One region of the Paenibacillus sp. KS-LC4 genome, then DNA from elsewhere that is predicted to be linked to it. Evidence: riboswitches for the same ligand, from Rfam matches in the RefSeq annotation. Region 1 holds a riboswitch; the other holds the start of a gene.
The links. A riboswitch is a leader RNA that binds a small molecule or an ion and turns the genes downstream of it on or off. The one in region 1 is predicted to bind cyclic di-GMP.
Positions count from the first base shown of each region.

Region 2: another riboswitch for cyclic di-GMP. It lies ahead of V5J77_RS10075 (methyl-accepting chemotaxis protein); the one in region 1 lies ahead of V5J77_RS18110 (methyl-accepting chemotaxis protein).

Region 1 is NZ_CP145905.1:4,301,868-4,309,146, forward strand. It holds gene V5J77_RS18100 (metalloregulator ArsR/SmtB family transcription factor) at 96-416, shown strand; gene V5J77_RS18105 (saccharopine dehydrogenase NADP-binding domain-containing protein) at 512-1,591, shown strand; gene V5J77_RS18110 (methyl-accepting chemotaxis protein) at 1,692-3,668, opposite strand; cyclic di-GMP riboswitch class I at 3,759-3,844, opposite strand; gene V5J77_RS18115 (SprT family zinc-dependent metalloprotease) at 4,131-4,787, opposite strand; gene V5J77_RS18120 (GNAT family N-acetyltransferase) at 4,791-5,267, opposite strand; gene V5J77_RS18125 (MarR family transcriptional regulator) at 5,453-5,917, shown strand; gene V5J77_RS18130 (MATE family efflux transporter) at 6,026-7,279, shown strand, end outside.
Region 2 is NZ_CP145905.1:2,369,933-2,377,211, reverse strand. It holds gene V5J77_RS10095 (sn-glycerol-1-phosphate dehydrogenase) at 1-855, opposite strand, end outside; gene V5J77_RS10090 (hypothetical protein) at 959-1,702, opposite strand; gene V5J77_RS10085 (ABC transporter ATP-binding protein) at 1,699-2,397, opposite strand; gene V5J77_RS10080 (GntR family transcriptional regulator) at 2,417-2,791, opposite strand; gene V5J77_RS10075 (methyl-accepting chemotaxis protein) at 3,044-4,810, opposite strand; cyclic di-GMP riboswitch class I at 4,906-4,989, opposite strand; gene V5J77_RS10070 (YrzA family protein) at 5,154-5,372, shown strand; gene V5J77_RS10065 (pentapeptide repeat-containing protein) at 5,593-6,282, shown strand; tRNA gene V5J77_RS10060 (tRNA-Thr) at 6,572-6,647, shown strand; tRNA gene V5J77_RS10055 (tRNA-Pro) at 6,655-6,728, shown strand; gene crtI (phytoene desaturase family protein) at 6,912-7,279, opposite strand, start outside.

The DNA.
Region 1 (7,279 bases):
ATTGGTGACATTTCGTAGTCATTTGAATTTTGCTAGAAAATCACTTATACTTAGCAATACGTTTAAACAATTGAACCATATAGCGGAGTGGAGCCATGAGCGAATTTACCGGCAATCAGAAGGCGATTCACATTTTTGAAAGCTTAAGCCCTTATTTTCAAGGCTTGGGGGACCCTGTTCGCCAGCAAATTATATCGCTGCTTATCGACAAAGATAGTATGAATGTGACGCAAATTGCCGAGCAAATCCCGATGTCACGACCTACCGTTTCCCATCATCTAAAGATATTGCGCCAAGCAAAGCTGCTGACCGTTCAGAAGAAAGGAACTGAAATGTACTACCGGCTCGAAATCAATGACGCTATTGCGCTTATGAAGCAGCTTGTCCAATTCGTGGAAGAGGAATGCCAATGCTAGTGCCAAAATTTAGGCCAGCATGCTGACATTCCTTTTTCAAAGCTTAATATGTCGAAAAACTTAAACGTATAAACATTTAATCGGAGGTTCATAATATGCAAAAAAGAAACGTTCTTATTGTTGGAGGTTATGGCGAGGTTGGCCGACAGATTGCCCAGATTTTATTGGATCGGCATGAAGATTTGGACATTGTATTGGGAGGAAGGTCGCCCGGGAAAGCAGCCGCCTTAGAATCTGAACGCGTACATACTGTTGTTGTAGATACGAACACGGAGGACCCTCTTCAGCATGTAGATGAGCCTATCTCGCTCATCATCAGCGCCGTTAACGATTTGCAAGACAAGCTGCTGCTGGCAGCCGTGAAAAGAAAAATCCCATTCATTGATGTGACTCGCTGGACGGAATTATTTGAGCAAGCCTCTGCTAAATTGAAAAAGGTAAAGCTGCATGCGCCTGTCGTGCTATCCTCAGGCTGGATGGCGGGAACAGCCTCTCTATTCGCTAAGCTGTATGCCGAATCGCTTCAGAACGTAGCTGTCGATATTCATGCCCTATACTCTCTGCAGGATAAAGCGGGACCCGATTCTACCGCTTATATGGATCGACTGACGATTCCCTTTCATATTACGGAAGCGGGAAAAAGCCGCCTTGTACATCCGATGACCGATCCCGTCAAGGTCCAGTTTCCCAATGGCTATGAGGCAAAATGCTATCGGCTCGATACGCCTGATCATATGACCCTGCTTAAAGATAACCATATTGACACAGCTAGCTTCCGTATTAGCTTCGACAGCAAAACATCTACCTCCTTGCTTGTAGCGCTCGTTAACAGCGGGCTATGGAAAATGATTAGCGGCAAAAGGTTCCGATCGTTCAGGCAGCGCCTGCTCTACAATCCAGGCACCGGCAGCACCCATCATGTGCTTATCCACCTAAAGGGAACAGGCCCTAATGGCCGCCCCGTCGAGCGGCGAGTCGCTATTTCGGACCCGCTTGGTCAAACTCACCTTACCGCCCTTGGTGCGGCTGTCCAAGCCGAGAAGCTGCTGCTAATGCCTAACAACGAACCGATAGCTCCCGGCGTTTATTACCCCGAGGACTTGCCAAATTCGCGAATGGATAAAGCGGCAATTTTAAACTTTTTCAAACAATATGGCGTTGTGGTCTCCAACTAGATGAAAGGGCCATAACGCTCGTTAGCTTTCGATTCGCACAAAAAAGGCCATGCCATAGCGACAGCAGGTCGACTTTGGGCATGGCCTCATCGTTATTGAACTACACTTTAAACCGATTAAGCATCGTTTTTAGCTCATCCGCTGTGCGTGTCAGCTGTTCCACAGAGCTGTTTATTTCCATAATGGAAGCAAGTTGCTCTTCCGACATGGCGGCAATCGTCTCAAAGCTTTGGGATGAGTCCTTGCTGATTTGCACACTTTGTTTAATCTCGGATTCCACACGCTCCGTATTGGCATTTAGCTGTTCGGCGGCTGAGGCAATTTTCTCCATATGCGTGGATACGTCCGTCGTTGTTGTCACTAGCGTCTGGAATAAAACGCCGACCTTATCTACTTGCTCCAAACCAAGCGCAACTTCACCTGTGCCTTTGTCCATTGTCCCCACGGCATGATTCGTGTCGGCCTGTACCTGTTGAATGAGACTCGCAATCTGATTGGAGGATTCGGTTGATTGCTCCGCAAGCTTGCGAATTTCCTCCGCCACTACCGCAAACCCTTTTCCATGAGCTCCCGCTCTGACGGCCTCGATTGAAGCATTGAGCGCCAAAATATTAGTTTGAGAAGCAATAGATGTAATGGCAGACGTAATGTTGCCGATCTCCATCGAACGCTCGCCCAATCTTTTAATGTCCTCAGCAGCTTCATTAACCGTCTGTTGGATGGAGTCCATTTGATTGGCCAAGGCATCGACGGCCTCATTGCCTGTTTTGGCTCCCTTGGAAGCTTCAGCGGCTATGCCAGAGGTATCGTTAGATATATTTAGTATGCCATATACGCCTTCACTAATATTACCAATCAACCCCAAATTCCTTTCATAGCCCATCATTTGACCCTGCAAGCCGGCGTTTGCTTGCTGAATGTTAGTGGTGGTTTGCTGAACGGTTGTTGATATTTGATCCACATTGCCCAATAGATGCGACGAGGAGCTGGCAACAATCTGTCCCTTATCCAAAATAGAAAGGATCAGCCCTTGCAAATTTTCAAGCATCCCGTTAAAGCTTCTGGAAAGCTCGCCGATCTCATCCTTCGTTTCAAATGCCAGTCTGGAGGACAAGTCGCCTTCGCTGGCAGATAGCCCCTTCAGCTTTTCATTCATGATGGAAAGCGGCTTTAGCGTTTTGCGCATGACCGTATAGATGATGGCTGCGGAAATCAGAAGACACACAATGGTTATAAAAATCGAAAACCGCAGCAAGGCGTTCGCTTGGGCATAGGCTTCGCTTTTGGGAACCAAAATGGCAATGCCCCAATCCATCATGTTAGATTTGCCATAAACGATCATATGCTCCGAGCCGTTAATGACGGCTTCACCTAAACCCGTATCGCCATTTGTGCTGTCCGTTACCATTTTATTTAACGCCTCATTGTCGTAATCGGCCATATTTTTCTGCAAGGTCTCCTCGGGTTTTTGACTAGCCACAACCGTCCCGTCCTTTGTATAAACAATCGCATGACCGCTTTCTCCTAATTTCACTTTGGAGATAAGATCAATCAGGTCCTGAATGGGCTGACCCCCATTGCCGACTCCAACGATATTTCCTTGATCATCCCTTACAGGCGTAGCCGTAAGCACAATCGGAGTTCCCTCCACGCCCGGAGATTTTGAGTCTACAGGATCAATCGTCACCGTCTCACCCTTGATCGCTCTTTGAAAATGGGGGTAATCCTTAACGCTAGTCGTTGCTCCCGGCAAATAAAGCGTGCCGTCAGGAGCAATAAATGCAAATTCGTCCGGGTTATCGGTAATCTTTGTCATCCTGTTGCTGTAGGCGAGAATTTTAGGAATATCTCGGTTCCTCACATCATCAGACTGACTTAATGCCTCGTATTTGGCCTGTGTACCCTGTATCCATATATCAATGTAGTTTTGAACCACAGTCAGCTGCTGCTCTGCCTGTTTCTTAAAGTTTGCCTCCAATGTCGTTTTGGCTCTATCATAGCCAAGGAAGGACACACAGCTTAGTGATACGGTCATTAATAGAGTGGTAATCAGGCTGCTTTTGATGGTTAGTTTCATTGTAATCACTCTTTTTCCTTCGTAAATTTTTGAATACGAAAAAAATCCGGACCGAATAGACTGGATTTGCGTACACATACCCCTTCCTTAGTCGACGACCCGACTAGCATCGTGCTTAGGTCATTCGACTCGAAGCTTTGCGTCCCCGCCCTTCCGCGAGTTCACCTTTATAAAAAAGAATATCGGTAAAGCGTCACTAAAGTTTTATAGTTACACATTAATAATTCATTAGAATCTTTACAAATTTACATATTCAACCAAAAAATACAGTGTTGGTGAGCCAATGAAAGGTTTTTTCATTCAATGAGGAACTTAAAGAATATAGAGGAGCTTGCACAAGCAAGCTTAGAGAGGTGTCGTAGATTCCAAATCGGGCTGGGGCTGGGGCTGGGGCTGGGGCTGGCGCACCCCAGACGCTTCAGACTCGACAATCATTAGGACGTTCTCTTTGACTGCCGAGCGTTAGAGTGTCATGAAGCCGCCGTACCTGGCCAAATATTGTTCTTTTTCTTTATAATCCGGCATTATGCTGCCGACGCGCCTCCAGAAGGAGCGGTCATGGTTCATATGAAACAAGTGGCAAAGCTCATGGATAATGACGTAATCAATTACATCCAATGGAGCCATCGCCAAACGATAATTGAAGGTTAAATGCTTGCTTGAGCTGCAGCTTCCCCACTTGGTCGTGGACTCGACAATCTCAACAGATTTAGGCTTTATTCTCAGCTGCGCCTGATAAATAGGCAGGCGTTCCCCTACAATCTTTTTACAGCTTGCAAAATAAAACTTCTTAAGGTTTTTTCGAAGCTCCTCCTCTGATAAACCCTCAGTCTCCATTAACTCATGCAGCAAACGCTCCTTGCCAAGATAGAGAAATTTCTCTTTCTCTTGATATTGCTTCGTTTGCGGCGTTTTTGTTGCCTCCGCAAGCTGCTTCCTTTGCTCCAAAATCCATTTCCCATGCCGCTCGACTGATCGTTTAATGACCTCTTCACTTGCTGCTTTCGGGGCTTTAACGGTGATGAAGCCTGACGGCTCAATCTGAATCGATATTTTTTTCTCCCGATTGCCGTATTCAACATGAAACGATATCGTTTGATTTTCAAATTCAATGTTCATCGGCTAATTAAAGGTCATCCAGGCTGTCGTGCCGAGCGCTTCAAAGTTCTGCTTATACCAAAAGTTGCGCGATTTATCCAGCGTGTACACATACATTCTCTTTTTCGGATATTTCGCTTTAAGCCAGTTGATAAAGGAGGCCGCATGTCCCTTGCCTTCATATTCCTTCAGCACATCCAGCGCTTCTATAAAAACAAAATCCCTTTTATTTTTAACATCAATATAAAAATCCTTTTCCAAATATTTTTCGTCATCGCTAAAATAATCATTTTCCGCTTTTTCGATGAGCTGCTTGCCGCTCGCATACTCCCAAATGACGCCGTAGCCAACCATCGTCTCTTCTGCTTCAATGACATAGATGCTTGCCGGCAGCTCCGATTGGTCCTTCTTGCTGAGTTCGCTTGCATGGTAGGTCGTTGTAATCTCGCTGAGTGTATTTTGCATTTCTTGATCGAAGGGCTTCTCTATAATGCTGGACATGATTTTGTTCTCCTTTTTGCCTAAGAGCTTGGATTCATTGTGACGGTGACTCGTGACCGTAATCATACCATATTCGATGTATTGAAAAAATAAAAAACGATTTGACAAACGAAATCCATCACGATATATTTAGTTAGCACTCTAACTATTAGATGTCTAATTTATTTAAACAGAAGGTGATAACTATGCAGCAAGACCGCAATCTGCAGTATAAGTTTCGTATGATCGGTCTAATGATGAAGCTCAACGTCAATAAGAAGTTGGAGATGTACGGGTTAACGGTAGAGCAAGGGCATGCCATTCGGTATATTAATGAGCATGAGGAAGGGGGACTTTCGCAGAAGGACCTCGAAATTACCTTTAACCGCAAAGGCTCCTCTATCAGCAGTCTGGTCAACAATTTAGAGAAGAAAGGCCTTATTGTTCGCAAGTCTGATCCGAAAGATGAGCGCCGCAACCTGCTGCGTGTAACCCCAGCTGCGAAAGAGCTGCTTGGCTCGTTCAATCAATATTTTGAAGATTTTGAGCATACGCTGCTGGAAGGCTTCACCGAAGATGAAACCAACTTGCTGTTCAGGTTCCTTTCGCGCATTGAAGCCAATATTGAAGAAGATACGGCGAACTCCGTTGGGCGCAAATCATCATTTTAGCATCCTCGTAGCCCCTCCTTTCGAATGAAGGGAAGGGATTATGATTGACATATAGTTAGATTTCTAACTAATTAACTGCAAACCATAATTGAGAAAGTGGTGACCCCCATGGATACTGAAAACCTCCATTATTTTGAAAAAGCACCGATTTACAAAGCGATTGCCCATTTCGCCGTTCCTATGATGCTCGGCATGTCAATGAGTGTCATTTACTCTATTTTAAACGCCTATTTTCTGGGCACCCTGCACAATACCGAAATGCTAACGGCGCTAGCGCTTACCCTACCGTTGTTCGCAGCCTTTATGGCGCTGGGTAATCTGGTTGGCATAGGCGCAGGTACATTCATCTCCAGATTATTAGGTGAAAAAAGGTATGATGTGGTGAAGCAGGTGTCCTCCTTCTCCTTCTTTACAAGTCTTGGGCTCGGTATTTTATTGATGATTGCTGGACTACCGCTTATCGACCAGATTGTTCATGGGCTTGGGGCAACGGCCAGCTCCTTCGCATTCACGAAAGACTATGTCACCATGATGCTCATCGGCTCGCCGTTTGTCGTCTTATTTTTCTCCTTGGAAAACATCGTCCGCGCCGAAGGAGCGGCTATGACCTCCATGATTGGGATGATTCTAAGCGTTGTCGTCAATATTATACTCGATGCACTCGTTATTTTTGTGTTCCATGGGGATGTAATGGAGGTTGCAGCAGCAACAGTCATTTCCAACGCAGCAGCAAGCCTCTTTTACGCTATCTATATCGGAAGAACAAGCAAGTTCCTCAGCCTATCGTTGAAGTGCTTCAAAGCATCTAAAGAAATAATAAGCAACATTTTTAAAATTGGCACCCCCGTATTTATTATGAGCATGTTTCTAGGTGCAATGGGACTTATTTTCAACCATTACCTTATTGAATATGGCAATCAAGCCGTTGCTGGATATGGCATTTCATCACGATTGCTGCAATTCCCTGAAGTGATTCTAATGGGGCTGTGTGAAGGGGTTGTGCCGCTCATCGCCTTTTCCTTCACGGCCAATAAGCTGCGGATGAAAAAAACGATTAGCTTCACGATTAAGATGGTTGCTGCTTTGGCTGCGGTCTTCGGTGTTATCGTGTATTTAACCTCGGATCATTTGATTGGCTTCTTCACGAACGATCCGCAATTAATTGAACTAGGCAGCTATATTCTGCATGTCACCTTTTTATCCTTATTCATTTCCGGGACGACAACGCTGTTCACAGGTATTTTCCAAGCGACGGGTCAAGCAAAAGCGGCTTTCGTAATGGCAATCGTGCAAGGTGCAACGCTCATCCCCGTCTTGTATATCGCAAATCGCATGAATGGCTTCCATGGCGTTGTCTGGTCG
Region 2 (7,279 bases), 1.9 Mb from region 1:
GCCGAGGCGAATATATTCCATTTCCCAATAGTGGGACAAATGATGCTCCGCGCCAGAGGCTGAATGGGACTGCCCGAACAGCAGCATCGCAAGACCCGATTCGATCAAAGCGCTAATCAGCACGCGAATGCCCTCTTCGCTGCGTGATGCAATCAGCTCTACATTTTCTACACACTGCATTAAAGCGTCACGAGTAATCGTCGCCACGATATCCGAATAAGCTTCCCCGCCCGCGAGCGAGCCGTAAGACCAATCGAACAAGGACGTATATTTGCCGAGCATATCGCCAAAGCCTGCGGCGACCATCGCGACAGGAGCCTCCATCAGCACATCGAGATCAGCGAAAATCGCGTCCGGGCCAATCGCGGCGATCGTAATCTTCTCACCACGAATTATAATTGGAGCTCCCTTGGAATTAAAGCCGTCTACGGAAGGAGCGGTCGGGACTGATACAAACGGAATCCCCGCCGTAAAAGCAGCATAACGCGTAATATCGTGAAGCGTTCCAGAGCCAGCCGCAATGACCACTTCCGCAGCATAATGCTGAATATCAAGCAACAGCTGAACAATGGATACTTCGTCCGCAATGACATCTCCCTGCTTGTCAGGCTTGATCAGCGTTGCCTTAACGGCCATATCACTTGCAGCAATTGCTGCCTCCAGTTGTTTTCCTATTATTTCGTACGTGATGCTGTCGGATACGATTAAAACGTGGCGATAGTCCTTCCTTTGCAAATAAGGTGCGACCTGCGCAGCAGCACCACACTCAATAAGCAGCGGTTCAATTTCAATAGACTGAACGACAGCGGCATCATAGCCTGCGGCTGCCAGCTTGAATTTTTCCATTAGCGTCATGAGTTCGTTGTCCCTTCTATCTTCGAAGTTGTATACGAGCATTGTCACGCGCTAATAGCAGGTTTGTCAACCTTTGGCAATCACGTCTCCGCTGCACCTTCCTCTACGCATCCAGCTTTTTGTCAAGCAAATACAGCATGATGCTTACAAGGATAGCTCCGATTACGATTTCAAACGACATAACGCCCCAGTTTCCAATCGAAATATCGCCTGTTGGAGACATTAAGATGGTCAAGCTTGAAGAGGTAGTATCTGCGGTCATCGTACCGAATAAATTATCGTTAAACAACAATTCCTCCACATAGCCAATGACAAATTGCAGCAGGACGAAGGCGGCTATTGCTACCCATGGAAAAAGCCTCTTATTAAAGAGATGCCCTACTGTAATCGAAAAATAGACGATCAGCATCAAAAATAGGAGCGTCCAAAATATTAAAACAAAAAATAGGATACCCGTCTCGAAGTTAGGCGGACCCATTGCATCCAAAAAGGAGCTTGGAGCAAGCCATTTAAACAGCCAAATATGAAGCAGCACGAGTCCACTCAGCGCAGCCGATAATATGAATTGCAGCAGAAGCGGCGAAGCGATTGTTTTCCACGTGGCCAGCGGCAATAAGCGGCGACCGTACGATTTAAGGTTGTGAGAGTACGTCTTTGAGGAAAATATGATCAGCATGAAGGCAACGAATAAATAGCCCATGAACATGAATGTAAGCGACATTGCAGGCTGCCAATTGCGAGTTGTACTAAAAAAAGAGAGAGCTCCCTGCAAAATAATAAGCGCCGCCGCCGAGCCCATAATTAAATTCGCATTGCGTTTCCAGTCATATTTCAATAAGTTTATCATTCTGAAAATACCTCCCTGAATAGCTCATCTACACTTTTACCATGCTTGGAGCGAATGCTCTCCACGTCCTGACGCAGTGAAACTTCGCCGTGCTGAATAAAAATGACTTCATCGAAAACCCGTTCGATATCTGTAATTAAATGCGTCGAGATGAGCACACAGCTGTCTTCATTATAAAACTTAACGATAGCGTCCAAAATTTTACCCCGGGCCACGGGATCAACGCCGCCTATCGGCTCATCGAGCAAATAAAGCTTAGCCTGACGCGACATCGCGAGCGTGAGCTGCAGCCGCTCATTCATCCCCTTTGATAAAGAGCTAATACGATCATTGCGATCCAGCTTCAAAAAATCGAGCATGCTCCCCGCTTTCTCCTGATCGAAATCCTTATAAAAATCACTGAAAAAACGAAGGGCATCCTTCACCCGCATCCACGACTCGGTTACCGGCTGATCCGGCATAAAGGACGTAATCGCCTTCGTCCCAATGCCAATCGGCTCTCCGCATATCCGAACGCTTCCTGAGGTTGGCTGAATAAGTCCGGCAGCCAGCTTCATGAGTGTACTCTTGCCGCTGCCATTACTGCCAAGCAGACCAATAATTTTGCCTGCCTCTAGGTTCAAATGAATATTATGCAGCGCTTTTCTCGATCCGAAGTTTTTTGTTACGGCTTGCAGTTCAACAATCTTCTTCATCACTTTATTTTCCCCCCGCCTATTTCTGCTCTTCCTTGCTAACCGCTTCCGTAACAATCGCTACAATGTCCTCCTGCTTAAAGCCCAAATCACGCATCCCCTGAATGAAACGTCCAAGTAAATCAGCCGCCATTTCTTTCTTTATACTCACAATAGCCGCCTCCTCGCTCGTTACATATCTTCCAAGTCCGCGCCTTGTTTCGACGATGCCTTCACGCTCCAGCTCCTGAAAAGTACGCTGGATCGTATTAGGATTGATTTGCAGCTCCACTGCAAGCTCGCGCACCGATTCGATTTTATCGCCGGGATGAAGCTTCCCGCTAATAATTTGCTGTTTAATGTAGTTCATAATCTGGATATAGATTGGTTGGTTGTTGTCAAATTCAATCGGCATAAGTCACCTCCGTATTAATGTGTTAGCGTGTTAGTGTTATATCTTAATAGTACACTAGTAATCTGTTTTTGTAAAGGGCTGGATAAAAAAAGGCTGCCTCCAATCGCCCACGGGCGCTGAAAGCAGCTATTTCCTCTTTACTATTCCTCTTTACTATTCCTCTTTACTATCCCTCTTTACTATTCTCTTTAGTATTCCATCTTTAGCATTCATCTGCATTGTTCCATTTTCTATTCCCATTAGAAAGCGAGCTTACACCTTGAATACAGCCGCTTTCTCGCGCAAATTAGTGGAAGAGCCCTGTAGTTTCTCCGCCAGCTCTTGAAGCTGAAGCGATACCTCAAATTGATCCTCGGACATTCCGCTCATCTGCTCCATTTTGCCATTCACCTCCGAGGAGGTTTGCAGAAGCTTGTCAACAGAACCAACAATATCGGTAATACCCTTTGTAATTTCATCAATACCGACAGAGATTTCGCCCATTTGCTCGGACAAGGCGCTGCTTTGATTTTCCAGGCCGTTAAACATTTCGCTCGCCGTCACCGACGCCTGCTTCGTCGTTTCAATCACTTCTGAGAAGCTGCTCAAGCTCTGGCTGCTGTCGGCAAAATCGTTCTGAATAAGCTTAAGCTCCTTCGTAATATCTTTGGAGATGATGTCCGTCTGGCTCGACAGCTTGCGAATCTCCTCTGCTACTACAGCAAACCCTCTGCCATGCTCGCCTGCACGCGCCGATTCAATCGAAGCATTCAGCGACAATAAATTCGTCTGAGTGTTCAAATCCTGAATACCGCCCAAAAACTTCGTTACATTATTGTAACGCTCATTAATCCGGTCGAAGGATTCGGTTACTCGGGCAAATTGCTGCACCGTCTGATTGACCATTTGCACGACGCCCTTCATATCGGTGGAGCCTGTGCGCGACGACTCTCTCATTTCTTTCATATCGCGGTTAATATATTCGGTGGAGGCAGCAATTTGCTGCGAGCTTGCCGATATTTGCTCTGTTACAGCAGAGATGGAAGTGGCATCATCATACTGGGTCATCAAAATCGTCTTGCCGTTGCTAATCTCTTCTTTCACCTGCTCGGAAGCATTCTGATTACGAACAATCATATCACCCATATTGCGCGAGGCTTGCAGAACAACCGTACTGACATCCATAGTCGAACGAAGCGTATCGCGAAGCGCGCTTCCCATTTGCTCCAGCGAACGGTCAATTTGTCCAAATTCATCTTGACGATTCAGCTTTCCATCATAGGTGAAATCGTTATTTTGATAGGAGGCAATTCGCTTCATTAAGCCAACGATGCCTTTTTTCACATTCCGGCTTAACGAATAGGACATGAGGAACGGCAATACGGCAAGCAGCACAATATTGATGATAATAATCATATTGGCAGCCGCAAGACTTTTGTTCAAAGCATCCTGTGTAGCGATTGAATCCACTTCAAGCCATTTCTCTACCGTTTCATTAGCAAAGCTTAGAACAATCGTATATGTACTAACAAGCTGTTTAACCTTGGCGGAACGGTCTTCAATGGAGAGCTGGCTATAATTGCCGTTTTCTGCACGAAGCTGCTCCAGAGCAAGACCAAACACATTGCCTTGGTTCGCATAGGCGTTGCCATTATCTCCGTGAGGATATTTCTCATCAAGGGCTGCTAGTGTCACCTTCAGTTTGTCCACCCGCTCGGGCATTGACTTAAGTGCCAAATTAACCCCATCATCGCCAGTACTTCCATTTTCTACAGCATCAATCATCGAAAGCAGCGTTCGCAGCATCGAATCCGACACGCCTTGATATTCTTTTTTTGCCTCCTGAAGCTCATTTGAAGCATTCACGGCACTTCTAACCGAAGCATTTTGCATAAAAATCCAACCGCCAGCCACTACGTTAAACAACGTAATTAAGGAAGTAATAAACAGCAGCTTCGTTGTGACCTTCTGTCTCTTGAAGAAATCAGAAATTTTTGAGGTCCATTTTAACCACTTTGCCTCTCTCAATCGGGTAATCACTATTTTCTCTCCATTTCTCCTAATTACACTGAAAAAAATAAAAGCTATTCAACCACCGTTACCGGTTGAATAGCTGACTCAGTCTATAGTCCTGCACCGGTGGTTTGGCAGCCATAGCGCAATACCTTAGGCCCATAACTTTGCGCCCTTATTTTTCAATAAGTTTGCCTTTTTCAGTATGTAATTTTCTATTTATTTTGCCACTTTTAAAGTATAATTTAGGGAAACCTTTTTGTAAATTACAAAAAGCGTCATAAGCTGACATGATGCGTTAAATTAATGTTGAGCACCGCTTTAATAGCCAGACATAACAAGACATGAAAGAGATTTAAGGAGGTTTACGATGGATTTTCGCCTAGATTTAATCGAAGATAAGATCGAGTTTTTTGAGGCATTCGACTTACGAACGCTGGAAAAACAAATTGACCAGCAAATCGAAACCAATAAGGCTCTGCTCCTACACGTTCATGCAATTAGCCACCATGCCGTGTTTCATCCAGATCGCGGGAAAATGCTGTACAGCGCAGTCGTTCATTTTAAAGTTAAAGGCTCTTTTTCGTAAGGATTGTTACTAAACCTTTTTTCTGTTATGATAAATGAGAACATCAGTTCTCAATGAGACAATGAAGGAAATGGATTGGTTAAGGCAATACGAACATTTTGATGAGTTGCCAAAGCCGGAACAGTTGCAGCTTTTTTCAAGCCATGCAGACCGCTCCTTCCTGAATCCAGAGAAGATACTGCCAATTTAGCTGAGGATACTCGCGAAGCTCGATTCAGCAATGATCTTACTTGCGTTCATTGCTGAAGCATCTTCGATTACACAAACAGATGAGCAAGAAAATGTTGAAACGTTTAATGGACCTCGATGCTTGCCAAAAAGCAGTATTCTCGCCTGTGCGAACGCTCAAGTCAGCCTAAAGAAGATAAAAAATAACGGGCGATTAGATAACTGGGTAATAAAGGGAAATGCAGGTCGAATGTCGAAGCAACAAAAGCAGCTTAATTATAATCTGGAAGGAGATATGAAAATGAGCTTAAAGGTAGAGCAGTTGGATTTGCAAAAGGCGGATATATCAGGGTCAAAGTGGCAAGAGGTTAGAGCTGAAGAACTTGACATTGATAATGTCAGTTTGGCGAAGACGAAAATTAATAACGTAAATATGAGTGAAATGACTTTGAATGATGTTAATATGAGTGGAATTAAAATTCAGCATGCTAACTTTAGCCATGCTGTTATTGACAAAGTCCATCTATTTGGTACAGAATTTCATAATGTGGTTCTTCCTATGGAGGGAGAAGGGAATTATAATCCCGATGGGCGATATAAACCAGTAAGTTTTCATAACTGCAATCTATCTAATGGGCAATTAAAAAATTGTGATTTATCAAATGTTGAAATAACTGATTGTGACATTACTGGATTGAAAATAAACGGTATCTTAATTTCGGATTTAATCAGAAACAAATAAAGGATAAGCACTTATCCCAAACCAACCAGGCGCAACCCTGCGAATAAGCGAGTATTCGTAAGAAGCTCAAATCGTACCGAGGAAGTTGAAATAATGGGGGATACATCGCCGTAAGAACGGACCGCCTTCAAACAAAGCAACAATCTTATAGATAAGAGTTAAGTTAAAAATCAGTTCTATTCGGGTATTTGACTGCTGCCCGAATTTTTTTTCGAAAAAAATAAAAAAAGGTCTTGCATCCTCCTAGCGTTCTATGGCATAATACATCTTGTGTCCGATACATAACCGCGCCGTTGTAGCTCAATTGGTAGAGCAACTGACTTGTAATCAGTAGGTTGGGGGTTCAAGTCCTCTCGACGGCACCATTTTTTTCGGGACGTAGCTCAGCTTGGTAGAGCACCTGGTTTGGGACCAGGGGGTCGCATGTTCAAATCGTGTCGTCCCGATATTTAATAAGTTGTTTCAAGCAGGCCCTCTAATTTAGAAGGGTTTTTTATTTTTTTCCAACCCTTATTCCGTTCACGGACATGCTCCATCAACCTTTATATGAATTAAGCCGCGCTTGGCTTCAGGGCATTACTGCTCTTAACTAAGCACGGCTTTTCTTTTGTACCATAATAAAGCACCATTCATGAATGCTGCCGAATCATCGCCTCTGCGGTGAGCAGCCCCGACATGGCAACCATTGGCGTCCCTCCGCCAGGATGGGTCGTTCCGCCTGCAAACCACAGTCCACGCAAATCCGCACGATTGGACGGCCGCATAAACGTCTGCTTCGCTGAATTCGAGGAAATGCCATAGATGGCGCCGCGAAAGGCTGATGTATCCCGCTCCAGATCCTCCGGCGTATAAACAGCAAGCTGCTCCGTATTAAGGTCGAGACCCTCCAAGCCATAGACAGCTAACTGCTTGAATAGACGTCCCTGATAACGCTCCGCCTCTCTCTCCCAGCTCCAAGCGTCCGACGTATAAGGAGCATTCGCCAAAATAAACAGGT